One region of the Bacillus sp. ABA4_010 genome, then DNA from elsewhere that is predicted to be linked to it. Evidence: a T-box and tRNA genes for the amino acid it is inferred to sense, from the RefSeq annotation. Region 1 holds a T-box; the other regions hold tRNA genes.

Region 1 (7,192 bases):
CAAATGTTTCCACTTTTGATTTATCGTATCCAACGAATGTGCTCTCTGCTTTAATTTCTCCTAGCACACCGCCTTGAACCTGCATGGAATCTACATCTTGACGAGCGGCACGAGCCCGTTCACGCTGAGCGTTCATTTCATGTTCGAATCCTTCGTGATCGACTTTCATCGCTTCTTCTTCAGCATATTCTTCTGTCAATTCCACTGGGAATCCGTATGTGTCATATAAACGGAAAACAGCTTCTCCAGAAATGATGTCGCTTCCCTTTTCTTTTTCCTTCTTGATGACGCTCGATAAAATAGCGAGTCCTTCATGAAGAGTTTCATGGAAACGTTCTTCTTCATTTTTGATAACTTTTTGGATGAAGTCTGTTTTTTCTTTTACTTCCGGATAGTAATCCACCATGATTTCGCCCACCACTGGCACAAGCTCATACATAAATGGACGGTTAATGTTCAATTTCTTTGCATAACGAACAGCACGGCGCAGTAAACGGCGAAGAACATAACCTCGCCCTTCGTTTGAAGGAAGTGCTCCATCGCCAACCGCAAATGTTACCGTACGGATGTGGTCAGCAATCACTTTAAACGCTTCGTCCTTTTCTTTCTCTACCCGATATTTTTCACCAGCAATCGCTTCTGTCGCTTCAATAATTGGCATGAACAAATCTGTATCAAAGTTTGTCGGTACATCTTGAATAACTGAGCACATGCGCTCTAAGCCCATTCCTGTATCGATGTTTTTCTTTGGAAGCGGCGTATAGGTACCATCTGGATTATGGTTGAACTGCGAGAACACAAGATTCCACACTTCTAAATAGCGCTCATTTTCCCCGCCTGGATACAATTCAGGGTCGCTCGGGTCGTTTCCATAAGCTTCACCGCGGTCATAGAAAATTTCCGTATTCGGTCCGCTTGGGCCCTCTCCAATATCCCAGAAGTTGCCTTCTAAACGAATCATACGCTCAGCCGGAACTCCCACTTTCTTCGTCCAAATATCATAAGCTTCCGTATCTTCTGGATGCACAGTAATAGAAAGGCGCTCAGGATCAAACCCAATCCACTTCTCACTCGTTAAAAACTCCCATGCCCATTCAATAGCTTCTTCTTTAAAGTAATCGCCAATAGAGAAGTTGCCTAGCATTTCAAAAAATGTATGATGGCGGGCTGTTTTCCCAACATTTTCAATGTCATTTGTACGAATGGATTTTTGTGCATTACAAATTCTTGGATTGTCTGGAATAACACGTCCATCAAAATATTTCTTTAGCGTTGCTACACCACTGTTAATCCATAACAACGATGCATCGTCAATCGGCACTAGCGGAGCACTCGGCTCTACTGCATGGCCCTTTTCCTGGAAGAAGTCTAAATACATTTGACGCACTTGCGCTGAAGTAAGCTTTTTCATGTCAAATAACCTCCTTGGTTTATTATCATTTATCTTCGCTGCTGTACTTATAACAACGTCAAAACGGGGTAAACGGCAAACAAAAAAACCCTCATCCCTGACAGGGACGAGAGTTTCGCTCGCGGTACCACCCTGATTATGGGCATAATAAACACACCCATCACCTTAACAGCTTTAACGTTGCTTGTACGGCAGGTTTTTCCTGCACTCGGGATTAGCCTTCTGTCGCTCTTCATCTGGACTGTCTTTCAGCCAAGGACATTCCTCTCTTGTAGACGGGCTTCGACATACTCGATCCTTCTTTGTTTTTAAAATATGTAAGGCTTTTCGAATACTTATGGCGCTATTATGACAAATTCAGTCCCCTTTGTCAACGTTCCGAAAACCGCAGACGCAGATGAAGAATAGTCACTTTTAGAACGGCCAAAACAGGGACAGCCAAAATCAGCCCAATCACTCCTCCCACCTCGCCTCCAATTAAAAGAGCGAGCATAATAAACAGCGGATGGATATGGAGTGTTTTCCCGACAATCAAAGGCGATAACACATTTCCTTCTAAAAATTGCAGAGCAAATACAATAGCCAGCACGATGAGGACAAGTTTCGCAGAAGTAGCAGCGGCAATAATTGCAGCTGGAGCCGCACCGATAATAGGACCAAAATACGGAATGACATTGGTTAACCCGATAATGATGCCAAGCAACAAAGGATACGGAACATGAACAAGCCAAAGTGCCACTGCCGCAAGCGCTCCAATAATTAAACAAACTAATAACTGGCCACGAATGTAATTGCCGAGAGATTCATCCACATCTCGCAAGAAACGTTGACCTGACTGATGCCACTTTTGAGGCGTAATCCACCCCGCTGCCTTCTCAATCAGCGGAAAGTCTTTCAGCATATAAAACACGATAAATGGAATCGTCACAAGTAAAATGATGTAATTTAACATTCCTTTAAAGCCGGTCATAATACTTGTTAACCATGCTCCTAAAGTAATTTCCAACTTGTTAATGCTAGACTCTATTCGCTCATGAAACCCGTTAGGAAGTGAGGAGGTTTGTTCATGAACTTCAGCAATCCACCCTCGGTACATTTCCGTAAATTGAGGCAAATGCTCGTTGAAATCTTTAAGCTGATGAATAAAAAGCGGAATGCCTTTATACAGCCCGTACCCGACTCCACCGAAAAAGAACAAATATATAATAAAAATAGCCAAAGGTCTCGGCACACCACTTTTATGCAATTTTTCAATAATAGGATGCAGCAAGTACGTAATAAATCCAGCGATGATAAAAGGGATTAACGCTGTAAAGACGACTTTGACAACAGGTATCCAGAGAAACTGAATTTTAAAAAAGACATACACACATAAAAAAGAAAGCAAGATGATTCCTAACCGATAAAACCATATTACTGACACTTGTTTCATCCAAAAACGCCTCCTATCGGTTAGTGTTAGGCATCTTTCCACTAATCTATACGAGAAATCGTCTTATTTCTACCATGACAGTTTCTTCTCTAATCGTTCAAAAAGAAAAGAGGGCTTCGCGCCCTCTTTTCTTTTATGAAAAACTTTTCATCACACGTTTGCGCATTTTATTCATATTGCGTCTTGTTAGCATTTTTCGATCATCTGCCATTTTATACGCGTATGCACCGACTCCAAATGCAACCATTGATGAAATTAGTCTGTTCATGGTGATCCCCCCGTTAGAGATTGATGGTGCGCTCATCATCTGAAAACAAGTCGTCCAATGAACTTAATGTACCGTCTTCTTCTACTTGATGTGTATGAATAACCCCTTTAGAAAGAGTCAGCTCAATAAAACAGTTCCAGCAATAATACTGATTAACACCAATTTTGCCGACATCAATGCTTTTGCAGTTTGGGCATTTTAACAACAAGGACAAACACCTCTTCGTTTCGTTTCTTTTTACTCAGTGTTGTCCTTTTTCCCATTAATATACACATCAAGCGAAATTTATCCAGCATGGACACGAAGATGAACGAGCTCGCACATTTTCATGTACGACTACACTTAGCGTTCCATTCCTTATAAGAAGTCATACGGCGTAACGTTTTCCATTCCAATATTCGCATCCTTCATAAAGGGCACTTCATCTTCTATATCTTCCTCTGCTAGCATCTCCATCAACGTTGTTTGACGCAATGCATCATCATCTCGCTTCACACTTAGCTGCAACGCTTCCTCTTCACCGCATAAAATAAGGAACTGCTTACTTCGTGTCACTGCCGTATAAATTAAGTTCCGACGCAGCATCCGGTAATAACTTTTCACCACTGGCAAGATGACAATCGGAAATTCGCTTCCTTGAGACTTATGAATGGAACAGCAATATGCGTGGGTGATTTGGCCAAAATCTTGCTTCGTATATGTGACTTCATTTCCATCAAAGGAAATGACGAGCATATCTTGCTTCTCCGTGTTTTCTTTCGCGTAGAAAATCGATACAATCTCCCCCATGTCACCATTAAAAACATGGCTTTCAGGCTGATTGACTAGTTGCAGCACCTTATCCCCGACGCGGTATGTCACGTCTCCATATTTCAATTCCCGCCTCTGTCCATTTTCTGGATTAAACAGTTCCTGTAACACTACATTCAGACGATCAATTCCGGCATTGCCTTTATACATCGGAGCGAGCACTTGAATATCTTTCACACTGTATCCTTTTTTTAATGCACTGGCACAAACTTTCTGCACTACATCCGTAATTTGATGAGATTGACATTTTATAAAGGAACGATCGGGCTTGGCCACTCCGAGATCGGCAGGCAATTGTCCATTTTTAATGGAATGCGCCAGCTCAATAATGGAGGAACCGCCAGCTTGACGATATACATCCGTTAACCGAACAGTCGGCACTGCGTTGGAACGAAGTAAATCCTTCAACACTTGTCCAGGTCCGACCGACGGAAGCTGGTCTTCATCTCCTACGAGAATGACTTGCACATGGTCAGGTAATGATTTAAATAACTGATGAGCTAGCCAAATATCAACCATCGACACCTCATCGACAATGAGAAGTTTTCCTTCAATTGGATTGTCCTCTCCATGTTCAAAGCCTTCCTGACCGTTCCATTTCAACAACCGGTGAATGGTCACAGCAGGAAGTCCCGTCGCCTCACTCATTCGTTTCGCTGCCCGTCCAGTCGGTGCCACAAGCAAGACCGGAAACGGATTATCCTTTTTATAATCTTTCGGATCTAAAGAGCAGCCATGCAAATCCGCATATAATTCAACAATTCCTTTAATGACCGTTGTTTTTCCCGTTCCCGGTCCTCCTGTCAGCAGCATCATCGGTGAAAGCAACGCAGTTTGAATGGCTTCTTTTTGAGAAGGTGCGTATTGTACGCCAAGTCGTTCTTCCAACTGACCGAGCGCCAGCAAAAATTCCGATTCAGGAAACTGACTTTCATATTCAGCTTGAGAAAGAACTTTGTTAACGGCCTTGACGACTCCTTTTTCCGCGTAGTATAGCGGCGGAATGTATACTTTATCTTCCATAATCTTCACTTTTTTATCTACTTTTAACTGCTCAAGCTCTCTCATAATGTCGATATCCGAGACCGGTTCGTGTCGGCTGTGACCTAATAAAGCAGCGGTCTGCTCCAATAATTGATCAAGCGTCAAATAAATATGACCAAGTTGGACACACTCTTGTTCAAGCACATATAAAATACCCGCTCTCATGCGGTCAGGATGATTGTTGGCCATTCCGAGATGCTTCCCAAGCTCATCTGCCCGATTAAAACCGATGCCTTGAACATCTTCAACGAGCTGATAAGGATTTTCCCGAATGACAGCGAGCGCTTCATTTTTGTAAGCCTGAAAAATCTTCATTGACAACTGTGGTCCGAATCCATAATCGGACAACCGCACCATTACCTCTTCCAGTCCTTCATGTTCCCTCAGCTGTTGGACAAGCGACTGAGCTTTTTCTTCTGACAGCTTTGGGACTTGCTTTAGCACAGAAGGATCGTGCAACATTTTATATATGGCTGTCTCTCCAAGAACATCGACAATTTTTTCGGCCGTTTTCTTTCCTATTCCATGAAACAAATCGCTCGATAAATATTGAATGACTCCTTGTCTTGATTGCGGAAGCTCTTTTTTAAAGCGCTCGACATGAAATTGCCAGCCGAAACGCTGATGTTCTTTTAATGCTCCGTAAAAAGTGTACGCTTCACCTTCATGAAGACGAGGAAAATAACCAGTCACAGCCATTTCTTTTTCCTCTGTCTCCACATCTGTTTCTTGAATGCGAATGCGTGACACATTGTACAAATTGTCCTCATTATGAAAAACCGTTACAATCAACGTTCCTTTTATGTATGACAAATCACCTTGCCCAGACGGCCGTGTTGTATCGTCCATGTTCCCCCTCCTTTCCGTCCATCCTCATTCTGTTAACGGCCAAAAAGAAGATCCGAACTCACTGCTCCTCTGTCAATAGACGCAAACCATTCCCTGCTAAAAGATGATCTGGTTGGATTTCAACAGCTTTTTGGAACATTTCAATGGCCTTTGGTTGATCTTCTTTAAACGCATACGCCACCCCGAGATTATAGTAAGCGTCAGCATGTTCTTCCCGTTCGGTAATTTGAACAAACTGCTCCATCGCCTCATCAAGCATCTCAAGTTGTGCCAAACATAACCCATATTGAAAACGTGCCTCGACATCCTCCCCGTTTAGCTCAACTGCCCGTTGTAAATAAGGCAATGCAAGGCGAAACTGGTTCGTATAAACAAGAGATAATCCGAGCATAAAATGAACATCAGCCGAATCTAACCCCTTTCGAAGTGCTTGTTCAAAATGCTGCCTCGCTTCATCCAACTGTTCTAACTTAAAATGAACGTTCCCTGCCCCATAATGTGCCGTTGCCGCTTCTGAATCCATTTCAAGGGCACGTTCAAAAAACTTTAATGCTTTTTCATTTTCTTCTACTTCTGCTAATAGATTGCCGAAATTAATGTAGCCAATGGCTTCTTTCGGCTGTTCTTCAATTGCTGCCGAAAATGCTTGGGCTGCTTCGTCATATTTTCCTTCTTGCATATATTGAATTCCTAATTGATTATTATCCAATGTTGATCACTCCAATATTTACTCATTTTTCTACGATAAGTATAGCACAAAGCGAAATGAATCATGTTTTGGAAACGAAAAAAGCGAAAGATGGGATGCCTATTCAGGCACCCCATCTTTTACACATACCAAAGTTCTTCTTCGTTTTTAAACACTTGATCGATTGTTGCTCCACCAAGGCATTCGTCGCCATTGTAAAACACAACCGCTTGTCCAGGTGTAATCGCACGAATCGGCTCATCAAACACCACTCGTACCGTATTCTCATCCACTTTTTCAACCGTCACTTTGTTGTCCTCTTGACGGTAGCGGAATTTTGCCGTGCAAGAAAAAGATGCTGGCAATTCACGATCGCTTACCCAGCTGACATTGGTCGCCATAATGGAGTCTGAATAAAGGACATCATTGTGGAAGCCTTGGTCAACATATAAAATGTTCTTTTCGAGATTTTTGCCGACCGCAAACCAAGGTTCTCCGCTTCCTCCGATGCCAAGGCCATGACGCTGACCGATTGTATAATACATTAAGCCGTCATGCTTGCCTTTCACTTCTCCATCGAGCGTTTGCATCTCGCCAGGCTGCGCAGGTAGATATTGACTTAAAAACTCTTTAAAGTTGCGTTCACCAATAAAGCAAATACCTGTACTATCCTTTTTCGTCGCAGTTGCA
Region 2 (7,192 bases), on a different contig from region 1:
TAGGGGCCCCCAACGGGTTACCGAATTCAGTCAAACTCCGAATGCCGAAGACTTATTCTTGGGAGTCAGACTGCGAGTGATAAGATCCGTAGTCAAGAGGGAAACAGCCCAGACCACCAGCTAAGGTCCCAAAGTATACGTTAAGTGGAAAAGGATGTGGAGTTGCTTAGACAACCAGGATGTTGGCTTAGAAGCAGCCACCATTTAAAGAGTGCGTAATAGCTCACTGGTCGAGTGACTCTGCGCCGAAAATGTACCGGGGCTAAACGTATCACCGAAGCTGTGGATGGACATCTACGATGTCCGTGGTAGGAGAGCGTTCTAAGGGCGGTGAAGTCAGACCGGAAGGACTGGTGGAGCGCTTAGAAGTGAGAATGCCGGTATGAGTAGCGAAAGATGGGTGAGAATCCCATCCACCGTATGCCTAAGGTTTCCTGAGGAAGGCTCGTCCGCTCAGGGTTAGTCGGGACCTAAGCCGAGGCCGAAAGGCGTAGGCGATGGATAACAGGTTGATATTCCTGTACTACCTCCCCACCGTTTGAGCAATGGGGGGACGCAGAAGGATAGGGTAAGCGCGCTGTTGGATATGCGCGTCCAAGCAGTAAGGCTGAGAAGTAGGCAAATCCGCTTCTCGTAAGGTTGAGCTGTGATGGCGAGGGAAATAAAGTACCGAAGTTCCTGATTTCACGCTGCCAAGAAAAGCCTCTAGCGAGGTGGGAGGTACCCGTACCGCAAACCGACACAGGTAGGCGAGGAGAGAATCCTAAGGTGTTCGAGAGAACTCTCGTTAAGGAACTCGGCAAAATGACCCCGTAACTTCGGGAGAAGGGGTGCTCTGATAGGGTGCAAGCCCGAGAGAGCCGCAGTGAATAGGCCCAGGCGACTGTTTAGCAAAAACACAGGTCTCTGCGAAGCCGTAAGGCGAAGTATAGGGGCTGACACCTGCCCGGTGCTGGAAGGTTAAGGGGAGAGGTTAGCGCAAGCGAAGCTTTGAACCGAAGCCCCAGTAAACGGCGGCCGTAACTATAACGGTCCTAAGGTAGCGAAATTCCTTGTCGGGTAAGTTCCGACCCGCACGAAAGGTGTAACGATCTGGGCACTGTCTCAACGAGAGACTCGGTGAAATTATAGTACCTGTGAAGATGCAGGTTACCCGCGACAGGACGGAAAGACCCCGTGGAGCTTTACTGTAGCCTGATATTGCATTTTGGTACAGCTTGTACAGGATAGGTAGGAGCCTTGGAAGCCGGAGCGCCAGCTTCGGTGGAGGCATCGGTGGGATACTACCCTGGCTGTATTGAAATTCTAACCCGCACCCCTCATCGGGGTGGGAGACAGTGTCAGGTGGGCAGTTTGACTGGGGCGGTCGCCTCCTAAAATGTAACGGAGGCGCCCAAAGGTTCCCTCAGAATGGTTGGAAATCATTCGTAGAGTGTAAAGGCACAAGGGAGCTTGACTGCGAGACCTACAAGTCGAGCAGGGACGAAAGTCGGGCTTAGTGATCCGGTGGTTCCGCATGGAAGGGCCATCGCTCAACGGATAAAAGCTACCCCGGGGATAACAGGCTTATCTCCCCCAAGAGTCCACATCGACGGGGAGGTTTGGCACCTCGATGTCGGCTCATCGCATCCTGGGGCTGTAGTCGGTCCCAAGGGTTGGGCTGTTCGCCCATTAAAGCGGTACGCGAGCTGGGTTCAGAACGTCGTGAGACAGTTCGGTCCCTATCCGTCGCGGGCGCAGGAAATTTGAGAGGAGCTGTCCTTAGTACGAGAGGACCGGGATGGACGCACCGCTGGTGTACCAGTTGTCTTGCCAAAGGCATCGCTGGGTAGCTATGTGCGGACGGGATAAGTGCTGAAAGCATCTAAGCATGAAGCCCCCCTCAAGATGAGATTTCCCATAGCGTCAAGCTAGTAAGATCCCTGAAAGATGATCAGGTTGATAGGTCAGAGGTGGAAGCACGGCGACGTGTGGAGCTGACTGATACTAATCGATCGAGGACTTAACCAAATTTTAAAGCACAACGTGCTTTTCTCAGCTGCAGTTATCTAGTTTTGAAGGAATAACCTTCATATTGTCTGGTGATGATGGCGAAGAGGTCACACCCGTTCCCATGCCGAACACGGAAGTTAAGCTCTTCAGCGCCGATGGTAGTTGGGGGTCTCCCCCTGTGAGAGTAGGACATTGCCAGACAGTATTTATAAAATAAATTATTTATAAAATAAATATTGATAAAATATCGGAGGATTAGCTCAGCTGGGAGAGCACCTGCCTTACAAGCAGGGGGTCGGCGGTTCGATCCCGTCATCCTCCACCATTCTTAGCCGGTGTAGCTCAATTGGTAGAGCAACTGACTTGTAATCAGTAGGTTGGGGGTTCAAGTCCTCTCGCCGGCACCATTTATCCGAGCCATTAGCTCAGTCGGTAGAGCATCTGACTTTTAATCAGAGGGTCGAAGGTTCGAGTCCTTCATGGCTCACCATTTCAATATGCGGGTGTGGCGGAATTGGCAGACGCACCAGACTTAGGATCTGGCGCCGCAAGGCGTGGGGGTTCAAGTCCCTCCACCCGCACTTTCTACGCGGAAGTAGTTCAGTGGTAGAACACCACCTTGCCAAGGTGGGGGTCGCGGGTTCGAATCCCGTCTTCCGCTCCATACAATATTATAGTGCCGGGGTGGCGGAACTGGCAGACGCACAGGACTTAAAATCCTGCGGTAGGTGACTACCGTACCGGTTCGATTCCGGTCCTCGGCACCACTATAACAATACATGATAAATATGCGCCCGTAGCTCAATTGGATAGAGCGTCTGACTACGGATCAGAAGGTTATGGGTTCGACTCCTGTCGGGCGCGCCATATTATAATAAAGATAACGGGGAGTAGCTCAGCTTGGTAGAGCACTTGGTTTGGGACCAAGGGGTCGCAGGTTCGAATCCTGTCTTCCCGACCATGTAATCTTTAAAAATGGGGCCTTAGCTCAGCTGGGAGAGCGCCTGCCTTGCACGCAGGAGGTCAGCGGTTCGATCCCGCTAGGCTCCACCATATAATGAACTTTGAAAACTGAACAAAACAACAAAACGTCAACGTTTAATTTTTATTTTATGAGCAAGTCAAACATTTCTTCGGAGAGTTTGATCCTGGCTCAGGACGAACGCTGGCGGCGTGCCTAATACATGCAAGTCGAGCGGACAGATGGGAGCTTGCTCCCTGAAGTCAGCGGCGGACGGGTGAGTAACACGTGGGCAACCTGCCTGTAAGACTGGGATAACTTCGGGAAACCGGAGCTAATACCGGATAACACCGAGGACCACATGGTCCTTGGTTGAAAGATGGTTTCGGCTATCACTTACAGATGGGCCCGCGGCGCATTAGCTAGTTGGTGAGGTAACGGCTCACCAAGGCGACGATGCGTAGCCGACCTGAGAGGGTGATCGGCCACACTGGGACTGAGACACGGCCCAGACTCCTACGGGAGGCAGCAGTAGGGAATCTTCCGCAATGGACGAAAGTCTGACGGAGCAACGCCGCGTGAGCGATGAAGGCCTTCGGGTCGTAAAGCTCTGTTGTTAGGGAAGAACAAGTACCAGAGTAACTGCTGGTACCTTGACGGTACCTAACCAGAAAGCCACGGCTAACTACGTGCCAGCAGCCGCGGTAATACGTAGGTGGCAAGCGTTGTCCGGAATTATTGGGCGTAAAGCGCGCGCAGGCGGTTCCTTAAGTCTGATGTGAAAGCCCACGGCTCAACCGTGGAGGGTCATTGGAAACTGGGGAACTTGAGTGCAGAAGAGGAAAGCGGAATTCCACGTGTAGCGGTGAAATGCGTAGAGATGTGGAGGAACACCAGTGGCGAAGGCGGCTTTCTGGTCTGTAACTGACGCTGAGGCGCGAAAGCGTGGGGAGCAAACAGGATTAGATACCCTGGTAGTCCACGCCGTAAACGATGAGTGCTAAGTGTTAGGGGGTTTCCGCCCCTTAGTGCTGCAGCTAACGCATTAAGCACTCCGCCTGGGGAGTACGGCCGCAAGGCTGAAACTCAAAGGAATTGACGGGGGCCCGCACAAGCGGTGGAGCATGTGGTTTAATTCGAAGCAACGCGAAGAACCTTACCAGGTCTTGACATCCTCTGACAACTCTAGAGATAGAGCGTTCCCCTTCGGGGGACAGAGTGACAGGTGGTGCATGGTTGTCGTCAGCTCGTGTCGTGAGATGTTGGGTTAAGTCCCGCAACGAGCGCAACCCTTGATCTTAGTTGCCAGCATTCAGTTGGGCACTCTAAGGTGACTGCCGGTGACAAACCGGAGGAAGGTGGGGATGACGTCAAATCATCATGCCCCTTATGACCTGGGCTACACACGTGCTACAATGGACGGTACAAAGAGTCGCGAGACCGCGAGGTGGAGCTAATCTCATAAAACCGTTCTCAGTTCGGATTGCAGGCTGCAACTCGCCTGCATGAAGCCGGAATCGCTAGTAATCGCGGATCAGCATGCCGCGGTGAATACGTTCCCGGGCCTTGTACACACCGCCCGTCACACCACGAGAGTTTGCAACACCCGAAGTCGGTGAGGTAACCGTAAGGAGCCAGCCGCCTAAGGTGGGGTAGATGATTGGGGTGAAGTCGTAACAAGGTAGCCGTATCGGAAGGTGCGGCTGGATCACCTCCTTTCTAAGGATTACTAAGAAAAGCGAAGGCGTATGCCGTAGCTAGACAGTAAGAATCGTTGACGAAAACGTTTTGTTCAGTTTTGAAGGTTCATCCTTCAATATCAAATGCACCAAGTGGTGCATGGTTGTTCTTTGAAAACTAGATAACAGTAATAGCTGAGGAAAGTGAAAGCTTTTCTAATGTAAGAAACATGTAGCCGTAAGGCGAATGGTTAAGTTAGAAAGGGCGCACGGTGGATGCCTTGGCACTAGGAGCCGATGAAGGACGGGACTAACACCGATATGCTTCGGGGAGCTGTAAGTGAGCTTTGATCCGGAGATTTCCGAATGGGGAAACCCACTGTTCGTAATGGAACAGTATCTTTACCTGAATACATAGGGTATGGAAGGCAGACCCGGGGAACTGAAACATCTAAGTACCCGGAGGAAGAGAAAGCAATTGCGATTTCCTGAGTAGCGGCGAGCGAAACGGAATTAGCCCAAACCAAGAGGCTTGCCTCTTGGGGTTGTAGGACACTCTATACGGAGTTACAAAGGAACGAAGTAGATGAAGAGGCCTGGAAAGGCCCGTCGAAGAAGGTAACAACCCTGTAGTTGAAACTTCGTTCCCTCTTGAGTGGATCCTGAGTACGGCGGGACACGAGAAATCCCGTCGGAAGCTGGGAGGACCATCTCCCAAGGCTAAATACTCCCTAGTGACCGATAGTGAACCAGTACCGTGAGGGAAAGGTGAAAAGCACCCCGGAAGGGGAGTGAAAGAGATCCTGAAACCGTGTGCCTACAAGTAGTCAGAGCCCGTTAACGGGTGATGGCGTGCCTTTTGTAGAATGAACCGGCGAGTTACGATCCCATGCAAGGTTAAGTTGAAGAGACGGAGCCGCAGCGAAAGCGAGTCTGAATAGGGCGAATGAGTATGTGGTCGTAGACCCGAAACCAGGTGATCTACCCATGTCCAGGGTGAAGTTCAGGTAACACTGAATGGAGGCCCGAACCCACGCACGTTGAAAAGTGCGGGGATGAGGTGTGGGTAGCGGAGAAATTCCAATCGAACCTGGAGATAGCTGGTTCTCTCCGAAATAGCTTTAGGGCTAGCCTCAAGATAAGAGTCTCGGAGGTAGAGCACTGATTGGACTAGGGGCCCCCAACGGGTTACCGAATTCAGTCAAACTCCGAATGCCGAAGACTTATTCTTGGGAGTCAGACTGCGAGTGATAAGATCCGTAGTCAAGAGGGAAACAGCCCAGACCACCAGCTAAGGTCCCAAAGTATACGTTAAGTGGAAAAGGATGTGGAGTTGCTTAGACAACCAGGATGTTGGCTTAGAAGCAGCCACCATTTAAAGAGTGCGTAATAGCTCACTGGTCGAGTGACTCTGCGCCGAAAATGTACCGGGGCTAAACGTATCACCGAAGCTGTGGATGGACATCTACGATGTCCGTGGTAGGAGAGCGTTCTAAGGGCGGTGAAGTCAGACCGGAAGGACTGGTGGAGCGCTTAGAAGTGAGAATGCCGGTATGAGTAGCGAAAGATGGGTGAGAATCCCATCCACCGTATGCCTAAGGTTTCCTGAGGAAGGCTCGTCCGCTCAGGGTTAGTCGGGACCTAAGCCGAGGCCGAAAGGCGTAGGCGATGGATAACAGGTTGATATTCCTGTACTACCTCCCCACCGTTTGAGCAATGGGGGGACGCAGAAGGATAGGGTAAGCGCGCTGTTGGATATGCGCGTCCAAGCAGTAAGGCTGAGAAGTAGGCAAATCCGCTTCTCGTAAGGTTGAGCTGTGATGGCGAGGGAAATAAAGTACCGAAGTTCCTGATTTCACGCTGCCAAGAAAAGCCTCTAGCGAGGTGGGAGGTACCCGTACCGCAAACCGACACAGGTAGGCGAGGAGAGAATCCTAAGGTGTTCGAGAGAACTCTCGTTAAGGAACTCGGCAAAATGACCCCGTAACTTCGGGAGAAGGGGTGCTCTGATAGGGTGCAAGCCCGAGAGAGCCGCAGTGAATAGGCCCAGGCGACTGTTTAGCAAAAACACAGGTCTCTGCGAAGCCGTAAGGCGAAGTATAGGGGCTGACACCTGCCCGGTGCTGGAAGGTTAAGGGGAGAGGTTAGCGCAAGCGAAGCTTTGAACCGAAGCCCCAGTAAACGGCGGCCGTAACTATAACGGTCCTAAGGTAGCGAAATTCCTTGTCGGGTAAGTTCCGACCCGCACGAAAGGTGTAACGATCTGGGCACTGTCTCAACGAGAGACTCGGTGAAATTATAGTACCTGTGAAGATGCAGGTTACCCGCGACAGGACGGAAAGACCCCGTGGAGCTTTACTGTAGCCTGATATTGCATTTTGGTACAGCTTGTACAGGATAGGTAGGAGCCTTGGAAGCCGGAGCGCCAGCTTCGGTGGAGGCATCGGTGGGATACTACCCTGGCTGTATTGAAATTCTAACCCGCACCCCTCATCGGGGTGGGAGACAGTGTCAGGTGGGCAGTTTGACTGGGGCGGTCGCCTCCTAAAATGTAACGGAG
Region 3 (7,192 bases), 1.8 Mb from region 1:
AAAGAAATGAAACATAATAAAAAAGTAAATACTAAAATAGTCCAAACAGCTTCCGCTACTCATGGCTGCTGCATTTCTGCCCTGACCTGTTTGTAGCTTGACCGTTGGACTGTTTGACTGGGCTAGCTGGATTCGAACCAACGCATGACGGAGTCAAAGTCCGTTGCCTTACCGCTTGGCTATAGCCCAATAATAAAAATCACGCTTAGTATAATAACCGAAATCACCCATTTTATTCATATGGCGGAACAGGAGGGATTCGAACCCTCGCGCCGGTAACCCGACCTACTCCCTTAGCAGGGGAGCCCCTTACAGCCTCTTGGGTACTGTTCCGTCAGGTATACAAAACCTCATAAGCCGCGTTCTGTTCACCATGTACTGCAATCGAAGCAGACTTCTCGTACAAGGTGGAGAATCATCTATCTCACCGCTATCAAAGCGATGGTGTCTATATCGGTTGAATTCCCTCAAGACACTTCCCCTACCATTTTATTTGGGTTTCTCGCTCGTGGGGTTTACCTCGTTCCACCTTCAAGGTTTCCCTTAAAGCTCCGTCACTGTGGCACTTTCAAGGTATTCACACCATATCCAACGGACTTAGGTGTTTTCCCTGCCGTCAGCTCAAGATTCAACTCAAGCTGCCCTGACTTATCGTTTCGCCAGGCACGAACACTACAGACATCTCAGTCTGTGCGAGCACGGACTTTCCTCACAGATCGAAATCTGCGCGATTCTCTCTGGTTTTGTATAAAGTTATAACAAGGGCGATTTTCTTTAAGTGCAGCCGAGAGGACTTGAACCTCCACGGGATTGCTCCCACTAGGCCCTCAACCTAGCGCGTCTGCCATTCCGCCACGACTGCATATTACTAACATAGCTAATCATACCCCTTAACTTCTTTGAAATTAAGTTCTGCGAAGTTATATTGCAAAAAAAAAATAAATTTTTCCATCCATTTCAGCATACACTAACTTATCGCATATAATAAATGGAGCGGGTGATGGGAATCGAACCCACGACATCAGCTTGGAAGGCTGAGGTTTTACCATTAAACTACACCCGCATACAGAAATCCTCTTCTGGTCGGGAAGACAGGATTCGAACCTGCGACCCCTTGGTCCCAAACCAAGTGCTCTACCAAGCTGAGCTACTCCCCGTCTTTACGAATCACAAAAACTTTGGAGGCGGCAACCGGATTTGAACCGGTGAATGAAGGTTTTGCAGACCTTTGCCTTACCACTTGGCTATGCCGCCTTTATAAAAATATCATATCATACTCATTCTCAGAAATCAAGTTCTACGAAGTTGTACAAAAAATAAAAATGGTGGAGGGGGACGGATTCGAACCGCCGAACCCTGAGGGAGCGGATTTACAGTCCGCCGCGTTTAGCCACTTCGCTACCCCTCCATATGAAGATGTATAATTTAAAATAGTGGCGGAGGAAGAGGGATTCGAACCCCCGCGGACTGTTACACCCCTGTCGGTTTTCAAGACCGATCCCTTCAGCCGGACTTGGGTATTCCTCCACTACATTAATAAATATGGCGCGCCTGACAGGAGTCGAACCCATAACCTTCTGATCCGTAGTCAGACGCTCTATCCAATTGAGCTACAGGCGCATATTTTATGGTGGAGCCTAGCGGGATCGAACCGCTGACCTCCTGCGTGCAAGGCAGGCGCTCTCCCAGCTGAGCTAAGGCCCCATGTTTTTTTATTATTTCACTTTGTTTATGGCGCGCCCGACAGGAGTCGAACCCATAACCTTCTGATCCGTAGTCAGACGCTCTATCCAATTGAGCTACGGGCGCATGTTTCAAAGCGACTTTTAAATTATATCATCTGTTCGAAGTTTAAGTCAATACTTTTTTCGTCATCACCTTTTCTTCATCGGCGACAAGAAATATATTACCTAATCTTTCGAAAGAAGTCAACACTTATTCAAAAAAATAATCAATCTATCTTGTATGCTTAAGAGCAACTGCTTTAGCATACTTCATCATGCTGTTTTTGTGAAGCTTTTTTCACTTAACAAAAGGAACTTATCTCAAAAAAAGATGACCCGCTTCTTCCACCGGGTCACCTTTTAAAACATTATGCTTCAAAATAATCTTTGTAATAACCGCCTACATGGCCTGTATTGTCAACGACGAAATAAAACTCTTCTGTTTCGTTTTTGACTTCGTATGTTTTCCCAGCAGTTAATGCATTATTCACCATATACTTCTCAGCATTCGTATGTACGCATTTGACCGTTTTGACGGTGTCGCGATCTTTCCATGTTAAATGAATCATGTTCTTCACTCCTTTTCTACAAAACATTATATCTTTATATTAACGAAAAATAACCGAAAATCCAGTTTTAATTTTCGAATAACTCTTTCTTGACATTTTTTCTGTTTCCACGCATAATATCAAACAAATATAATGATAACGAAAACAGTGCGGGACTAGTAAATTAGGCGGAATGTGATAGAGAGTGGAACCCATCGGCTGGAAGGTTCCTCACAGGAAACGATTGAACCTACCCTCTTTAACTGCTTATGCAAACATAAGCCGTTTTTCCACGTTACGGATTGAGGTGGATGCTTTAGCATCAACAAAGGTGGTACCGCGGAGCGATGATTCCGTCCTTTTTTAGGACAGAATCATCGCTTTTTTATTTGTAATTTTATAACGAAAGGTTCGAAAAAAAATGAAAAAACAACGGATAGTCGTAAAAATTGGAAGCAGTTCATTAACGAATGATAACGGAATGTTAAGTGAAGAAAAAATGCGCGACCACGTGGAGGCTCTCGCCCATCTAAAACAGCAAGGCCATGATGTTATCTTAATTTCTTCCGGTGCGGTCGCTGCTGGCTTTGGCTCTTTAGGCTATCCTTCCCGTCCAAAAACAACAGCCGGGAAACAAGCGGAGACCGCTGTTGGTCAAGGACTTCTGATGCAAGGGTATATTTCCTTTTTTCGTGAATTCAACATCGCCCCTGCTCAAATGCTGTTAACGCGAGAAGATTTTTATAGCCAAGAACGTTTCCGCAACCTTTACTCAGCGATGAACGAATTGTTGGAATGCGGTGTTCTTCCTATCATTAACGAAAATGATTCTGTATCGATTGAAGAATTGACGTTCGGTGATAATGATATGCTTTCAGCGCTAGTTAGCGGCTTTTTGCACGCGAATGCGCTCATTATCTTAACAGATGTTAACGGTCTATATGACGGAAATCCGAACACATCAAAAGATGCGAAAAAATTTCAGTTTATTCCTGAAATTACTGACGAACTCCTGCACCTTGCCGGAGACAGCGGGTCTTCCGTCGGAACAGGCGGAATGAAATCAAAGCTACTTGCCGCACATAAAGCCCTTTCTCTTGGCGTCAGTGCCTTTGTCGGAAAAGGAACAGGAAAAGAAAAGCTAACAGATATTTTAGCTGGCAAAGGTGACGGCACTTATATTGGCGGGCCGTTTCAAACACAAATGCAAATGAAAAAACAATGGATTGCCCATCATTCCCAAACAGCGGGTATGATTGAAATAGATGAAGGAGCAGAAAAAGCCCTTCTCCAAAATGGAAAAAGCCTTCTTCCAGCAGGCGTGACAAAAGTAATTGGAACATTTAAAGCGCTGGACGTCGTTGAAGTGGTGAATCAAAAAGGACAAATCATCGGGAGAGGACAAATTTATTATTCTTCAGAAGATTTAACTACAATTAAAGGCTGCTCAAGCGACGAAGCAAAAAGCTATTCCATCAATCAACGAGCAGAAGTCATTCATCGGGATAATTGGGTAACTATTCGAAGGGAGAGAACAATGAAATGAGTGAACTAATTGAAAAAGCAAAAAAACTAAGGAAAGCATCGAAAACATTATCAATGGTGTCCACCAAAGAAAAAAATGAAGCCCTCGCTAAAATGGCGGACGCACTTCTTCTCAATAGCAATTGGATTTTAGAAGAAAACCAAAAAGATATTGAACAAGGAAAAGCAAACAACTTTTCTCCCGCTTTACTAGATCGTTTATTGTTAACAGAAGAACGCATAAAACAAATCGTCGCAGGTATTCACCAACTCATCGAATTAGAGGACCCTATTGGTGAAACAATTGAACAGTGGGACAGACCGAATGGCCTTCACATCCAAACCATTCGTGTACCTCTTGGCGTAATTGGTATGGTATATGAGGCTCGCCCTAACGTAACAGTTGATGCTGCCAGCCTTTGCTTAAAGGCTGGTAACGCAGTCTTGCTAAGAGGAAGCTCTTCTGCTCTTCATTCGAATAAAGCGCTTGTTTCAACGATGCGTGAAGCGCTCGAGTCTTCCGCTATCCCTTCAGATGCAGTTCAGCTTCTTGAAGACACAAGCCGCGAAATGGCTTCGCATATGTTTAAGCTTAACGAATATTTAGATGTACTGATCCCACGCGGAGGTGCTGGTCTCATTCAGTCTGTCATTGAAAATGCGACTGTTCCAGTTTTGGAAACAGGGGTAGGAAATTGCCATATTTTCATTGATGAATCAGCCGAGCAGCAAATGGCTGTCGAGATTGTGTTAAATGCTAAAACACAGCGCCCTTCTGTGTGCAATGCTATTGAAACGGTATTAATCCATGCAAACTGGCCGCATACAGAAGCTCTTCTTACTTCACTTCAAGAAAAAGGGGTTGAAGTACGCGGAGATGAAACACTTGCACAAACTTACTCATTTGTAAATCAAGCAACAGAAGCGGACTGGCATACGGAATATTTAGCGCCTATTTTAGCAGTGAAGCTCGTTCAAGATGTGAAAGAAGCCGTTGATCATATTGACCAATACGGTACGAAACACTCTGAAGCAATCCTTACTGAAAACGAAGAGCACGTACAGTTCTTTTTCCAAGCGGTCGATGCGGCTGCTCTTTATCACAATGCCTCTACCCGCTTTACAGATGGCGAACAATTTGGCTATGGAGCGGAAATTGGCATTAGCACGCAAAAACTGCATGCTCGCGGTCCCATGGGATTACGCGCTATCACGACATCAAAAGCGATTGTACGTGGAAACGGACAAATTCGCGTTTAAACATAAGGCCCCGCAGCAGAGAACCTCTCGTTCTACCGCGGGGCCTTATCGTATATAAAAAAGAGCAACACTATGTTGACAGCTTATCCACTGAACATCCTGGCAACTGTATTTCCACTGTCGTTCCTTTCTTCGTTTGACTTGTAATGGTCATCTTTCCGTTATGTTCTTCAATAATTTTTCGACTGATCATTAAGCCTAGTCCCGTTCCTTTTTCCTTCGTGCTGTAGAACGGTTCACCTACATATTTTAGACGATTTTTTTCAATCCCTATCCCATTATCAGTAATACTAATAGTGACATCCTTCTCTTTCAACACGGTCGAAATCGTAATAACTCCCTTTTGACCGACAGCCTCGATAGAATTTTTAATGATGTTTAGAAGTACTTGTTTTATTTTGTTTGCATCCCCGAAAATGACGGGTAAACAAGAATGAAAATGGGTCTTGATTATGACATTGAACGCCCCGCCTTCAATCTCTCCTAGTTTGACTACTTGCCCGATAATCTCGTTAATCGAATAATAATCAAATTTCGTAGCATGCGGTTTTGCCAGCGATAAAAATTCATTCGTAATCAGTTCAATTCGATTAATCTCATCCATCATCACTTGTAAAATGTCACTATTGGTTAGTTTCATTTCATGAAAGAGCTGTAAAAACCCTTTTAAAGAGGTAAGTGGATTGCGGATTTCATGAGCTACCCCTGCAGCTAATTGTCCGATTACAGCTAATTTTTCTGATTTTCTTAACAATTCTTCCGTTTGCTTCTGATCTGTAATGTCTCGCACGATTGAAGAGACTCCACATATATTCCCTTTCCCATTTTTAATAGGACTTGCGGTAATGCTCACATATAAGGGTGTTCCATCTACATGGTGGCGAATCGTGGCTACATTTTTGAACATCCTTCCATTTTGAACCCCTTGAAAAAGCATTTCAACTTCATCTTTAAATTCACGAAACACTGTCAAAATTTCTTTCCCCGTCACTTCCTCTTTTGTCCATCCATACAACTGTTCAAATGCCTGATTAACTCGGAGAATATAGCCTTTTGCATCTGTCAGCATAATTGCATCAGACGTATTTTCAATGAACGATTCCAATAAGTTTTTTGTGGCAATTAGTTCTTGCTCCATCTCATTTTTCTTCGTGATGTCTCTCGCAATGCCGTAAACCCCTTTTAAAAGACCGTTTGCATACATTGGAATAGTCGTAATGTCTAAATAGGCAATGGTCCCATCCTCTTTTGGCACACGCACTTGGAATTTTCTTGGATTCCCTTTTGTTGTTTCTACAAAATTTTCATAAGCCATGACCACATCCCTGTGATCTAAGTAATCGGTAAAGGATGTTCCAATCAAATCACCACTTTGTTTTTGCAGTAAATGTTCGACTTCAGGATTAATTTCCACCATATTCCCCTCTAAATCAAATAAACAGACATTTTCAGGGTGATATTGAAGTAAAGAACGGTACTTCTGTTCACTTTCTTGCAACCTTTGTTGACTTTGTTTTAATAAAGTAATGTCAACAACCGATAACAATAATTCAAACACCTTCCCTTCTTTATAAATAGGAACTACACTGCCCAAGTAGGAAACACCATTCAAGTGATCTTCATACACTACATTTTCACCATTCCATGCCTGGTTATAAACACGCCTCTTCTCCGCGACCTTTTTAGGAGAATAAGCAAAAACAACACTAAAGCTTTTTCCTATCACCTTTTTAGGGTCAATCCCAAAATCTTGCAGAAGGGAACCCGAGATGAATCTAATGATAAAGTCGTCGCCTTCTTTTTTTAGATTAACTGTGACCATTTTTTGAAGCTTTAGCATGTTTTCATATTCAGATTTCAGCTCCGTTAACTCTTGTCGAAGCATCGCATGACGGTCCTTAACCACCATGTTCTTCTTTAACACAAATACTCTTCTTCGCTCTTGATGAACCATCATTCCAATGATGGTTTCATTATGTATATGATAAGGTGTCATGCTTACCTTATATACTTTAGATGAATGACTTAAAAATGATAGGTTCACCTCTGTCGTTTCGCTGAACTGAACCGCTTTTCTTGCTTGCTCTTCCCATCTTGGCATAAAAGCAGAAGCAACGATAGATGAAATATGACTTA

Evidence for each region. A T-box is a leader RNA that pairs with one kind of tRNA and senses whether it is charged. The one in region 1 lies ahead of alaS (alanine--tRNA ligase), so its partner is inferred to be a tRNA-Ala.
Region 2: it has a tRNA-Ala gene. The T-box ahead of alaS (alanine--tRNA ligase) is inferred to sense a tRNA for this amino acid. The anticodon was not compared.
Region 3: it has a tRNA-Ala gene. The T-box ahead of alaS (alanine--tRNA ligase) is inferred to sense a tRNA for this amino acid. The anticodon was not compared.

What each region holds. Positions count from the first base shown of each region.
Region 1 covers NZ_JBSWUN010000003.1:326,949-334,140, reverse strand. The annotation lists gene alaS (alanine--tRNA ligase) at 1-1,411, opposite strand, end outside; T-box leader at 1,511-1,723, opposite strand; gene ACXAEO_RS02800 (AI-2E family transporter) at 1,782-2,843, opposite strand; gene ACXAEO_RS02795 (YrzQ family protein) at 2,977-3,111, opposite strand; gene ACXAEO_RS02790 (hypothetical protein) at 3,125-3,316, opposite strand; gene recD2 (SF1B family DNA helicase RecD2) at 3,469-5,814, opposite strand; gene ACXAEO_RS02780 (tetratricopeptide repeat protein) at 5,873-6,523, opposite strand; gene mnmA (tRNA 2-thiouridine(34) synthase MnmA) at 6,643-7,192, opposite strand, start outside.
Region 2 covers NZ_JBSWUN010000002.1:54,635-61,826, reverse strand. The annotation lists rRNA gene ACXAEO_RS01100 (23S ribosomal RNA) at 1-2,010, shown strand, start outside; rRNA gene rrf (5S ribosomal RNA) at 2,078-2,193, shown strand; tRNA gene ACXAEO_RS01090 (tRNA-Val) at 2,242-2,317, shown strand; tRNA gene ACXAEO_RS01085 (tRNA-Thr) at 2,324-2,399, shown strand; tRNA gene ACXAEO_RS01080 (tRNA-Lys) at 2,407-2,482, shown strand; tRNA gene ACXAEO_RS01075 (tRNA-Leu) at 2,492-2,573, shown strand; tRNA gene ACXAEO_RS01070 (tRNA-Gly) at 2,582-2,656, shown strand; tRNA gene ACXAEO_RS01065 (tRNA-Leu) at 2,671-2,759, shown strand; tRNA gene ACXAEO_RS01060 (tRNA-Arg) at 2,783-2,859, shown strand; tRNA gene ACXAEO_RS01055 (tRNA-Pro) at 2,877-2,953, shown strand; tRNA gene ACXAEO_RS01050 (tRNA-Ala) at 2,970-3,045, shown strand; rRNA gene ACXAEO_RS01045 (16S ribosomal RNA) at 3,123-4,672, shown strand; rRNA gene ACXAEO_RS01040 (23S ribosomal RNA) at 4,882-7,192, shown strand, end outside.
Region 3 covers NZ_JBSWUN010000003.1:2,135,271-2,142,462, forward strand. The annotation lists RNA gene ffs (signal recognition particle sRNA small type) at 27-120, opposite strand; tRNA gene ACXAEO_RS11895 (tRNA-Gln) at 118-189, opposite strand; tRNA gene ACXAEO_RS11900 (tRNA-Ser) at 242-333, opposite strand; RNA gene rnpB (RNase P RNA component class B) at 349-743, opposite strand; tRNA gene ACXAEO_RS11910 (tRNA-Leu) at 780-862, opposite strand; tRNA gene ACXAEO_RS11915 (tRNA-Gly) at 990-1,063, opposite strand; tRNA gene ACXAEO_RS11920 (tRNA-Pro) at 1,081-1,157, opposite strand; tRNA gene ACXAEO_RS11925 (tRNA-Cys) at 1,180-1,254, opposite strand; tRNA gene ACXAEO_RS11930 (tRNA-Tyr) at 1,324-1,408, opposite strand; tRNA gene ACXAEO_RS11935 (tRNA-Ser) at 1,435-1,527, opposite strand; tRNA gene ACXAEO_RS11940 (tRNA-Arg) at 1,544-1,620, opposite strand; tRNA gene ACXAEO_RS11945 (tRNA-Ala) at 1,629-1,704, opposite strand; tRNA gene ACXAEO_RS11950 (tRNA-Arg) at 1,733-1,809, opposite strand; gene ACXAEO_RS11955 (DUF6501 family protein) at 2,093-2,293, opposite strand; gene proB (glutamate 5-kinase) at 2,694-3,818, shown strand; gene ACXAEO_RS11965 (glutamate-5-semialdehyde dehydrogenase) at 3,815-5,056, shown strand; gene ACXAEO_RS11970 (PAS domain S-box protein) at 5,127-7,192, opposite strand, start outside.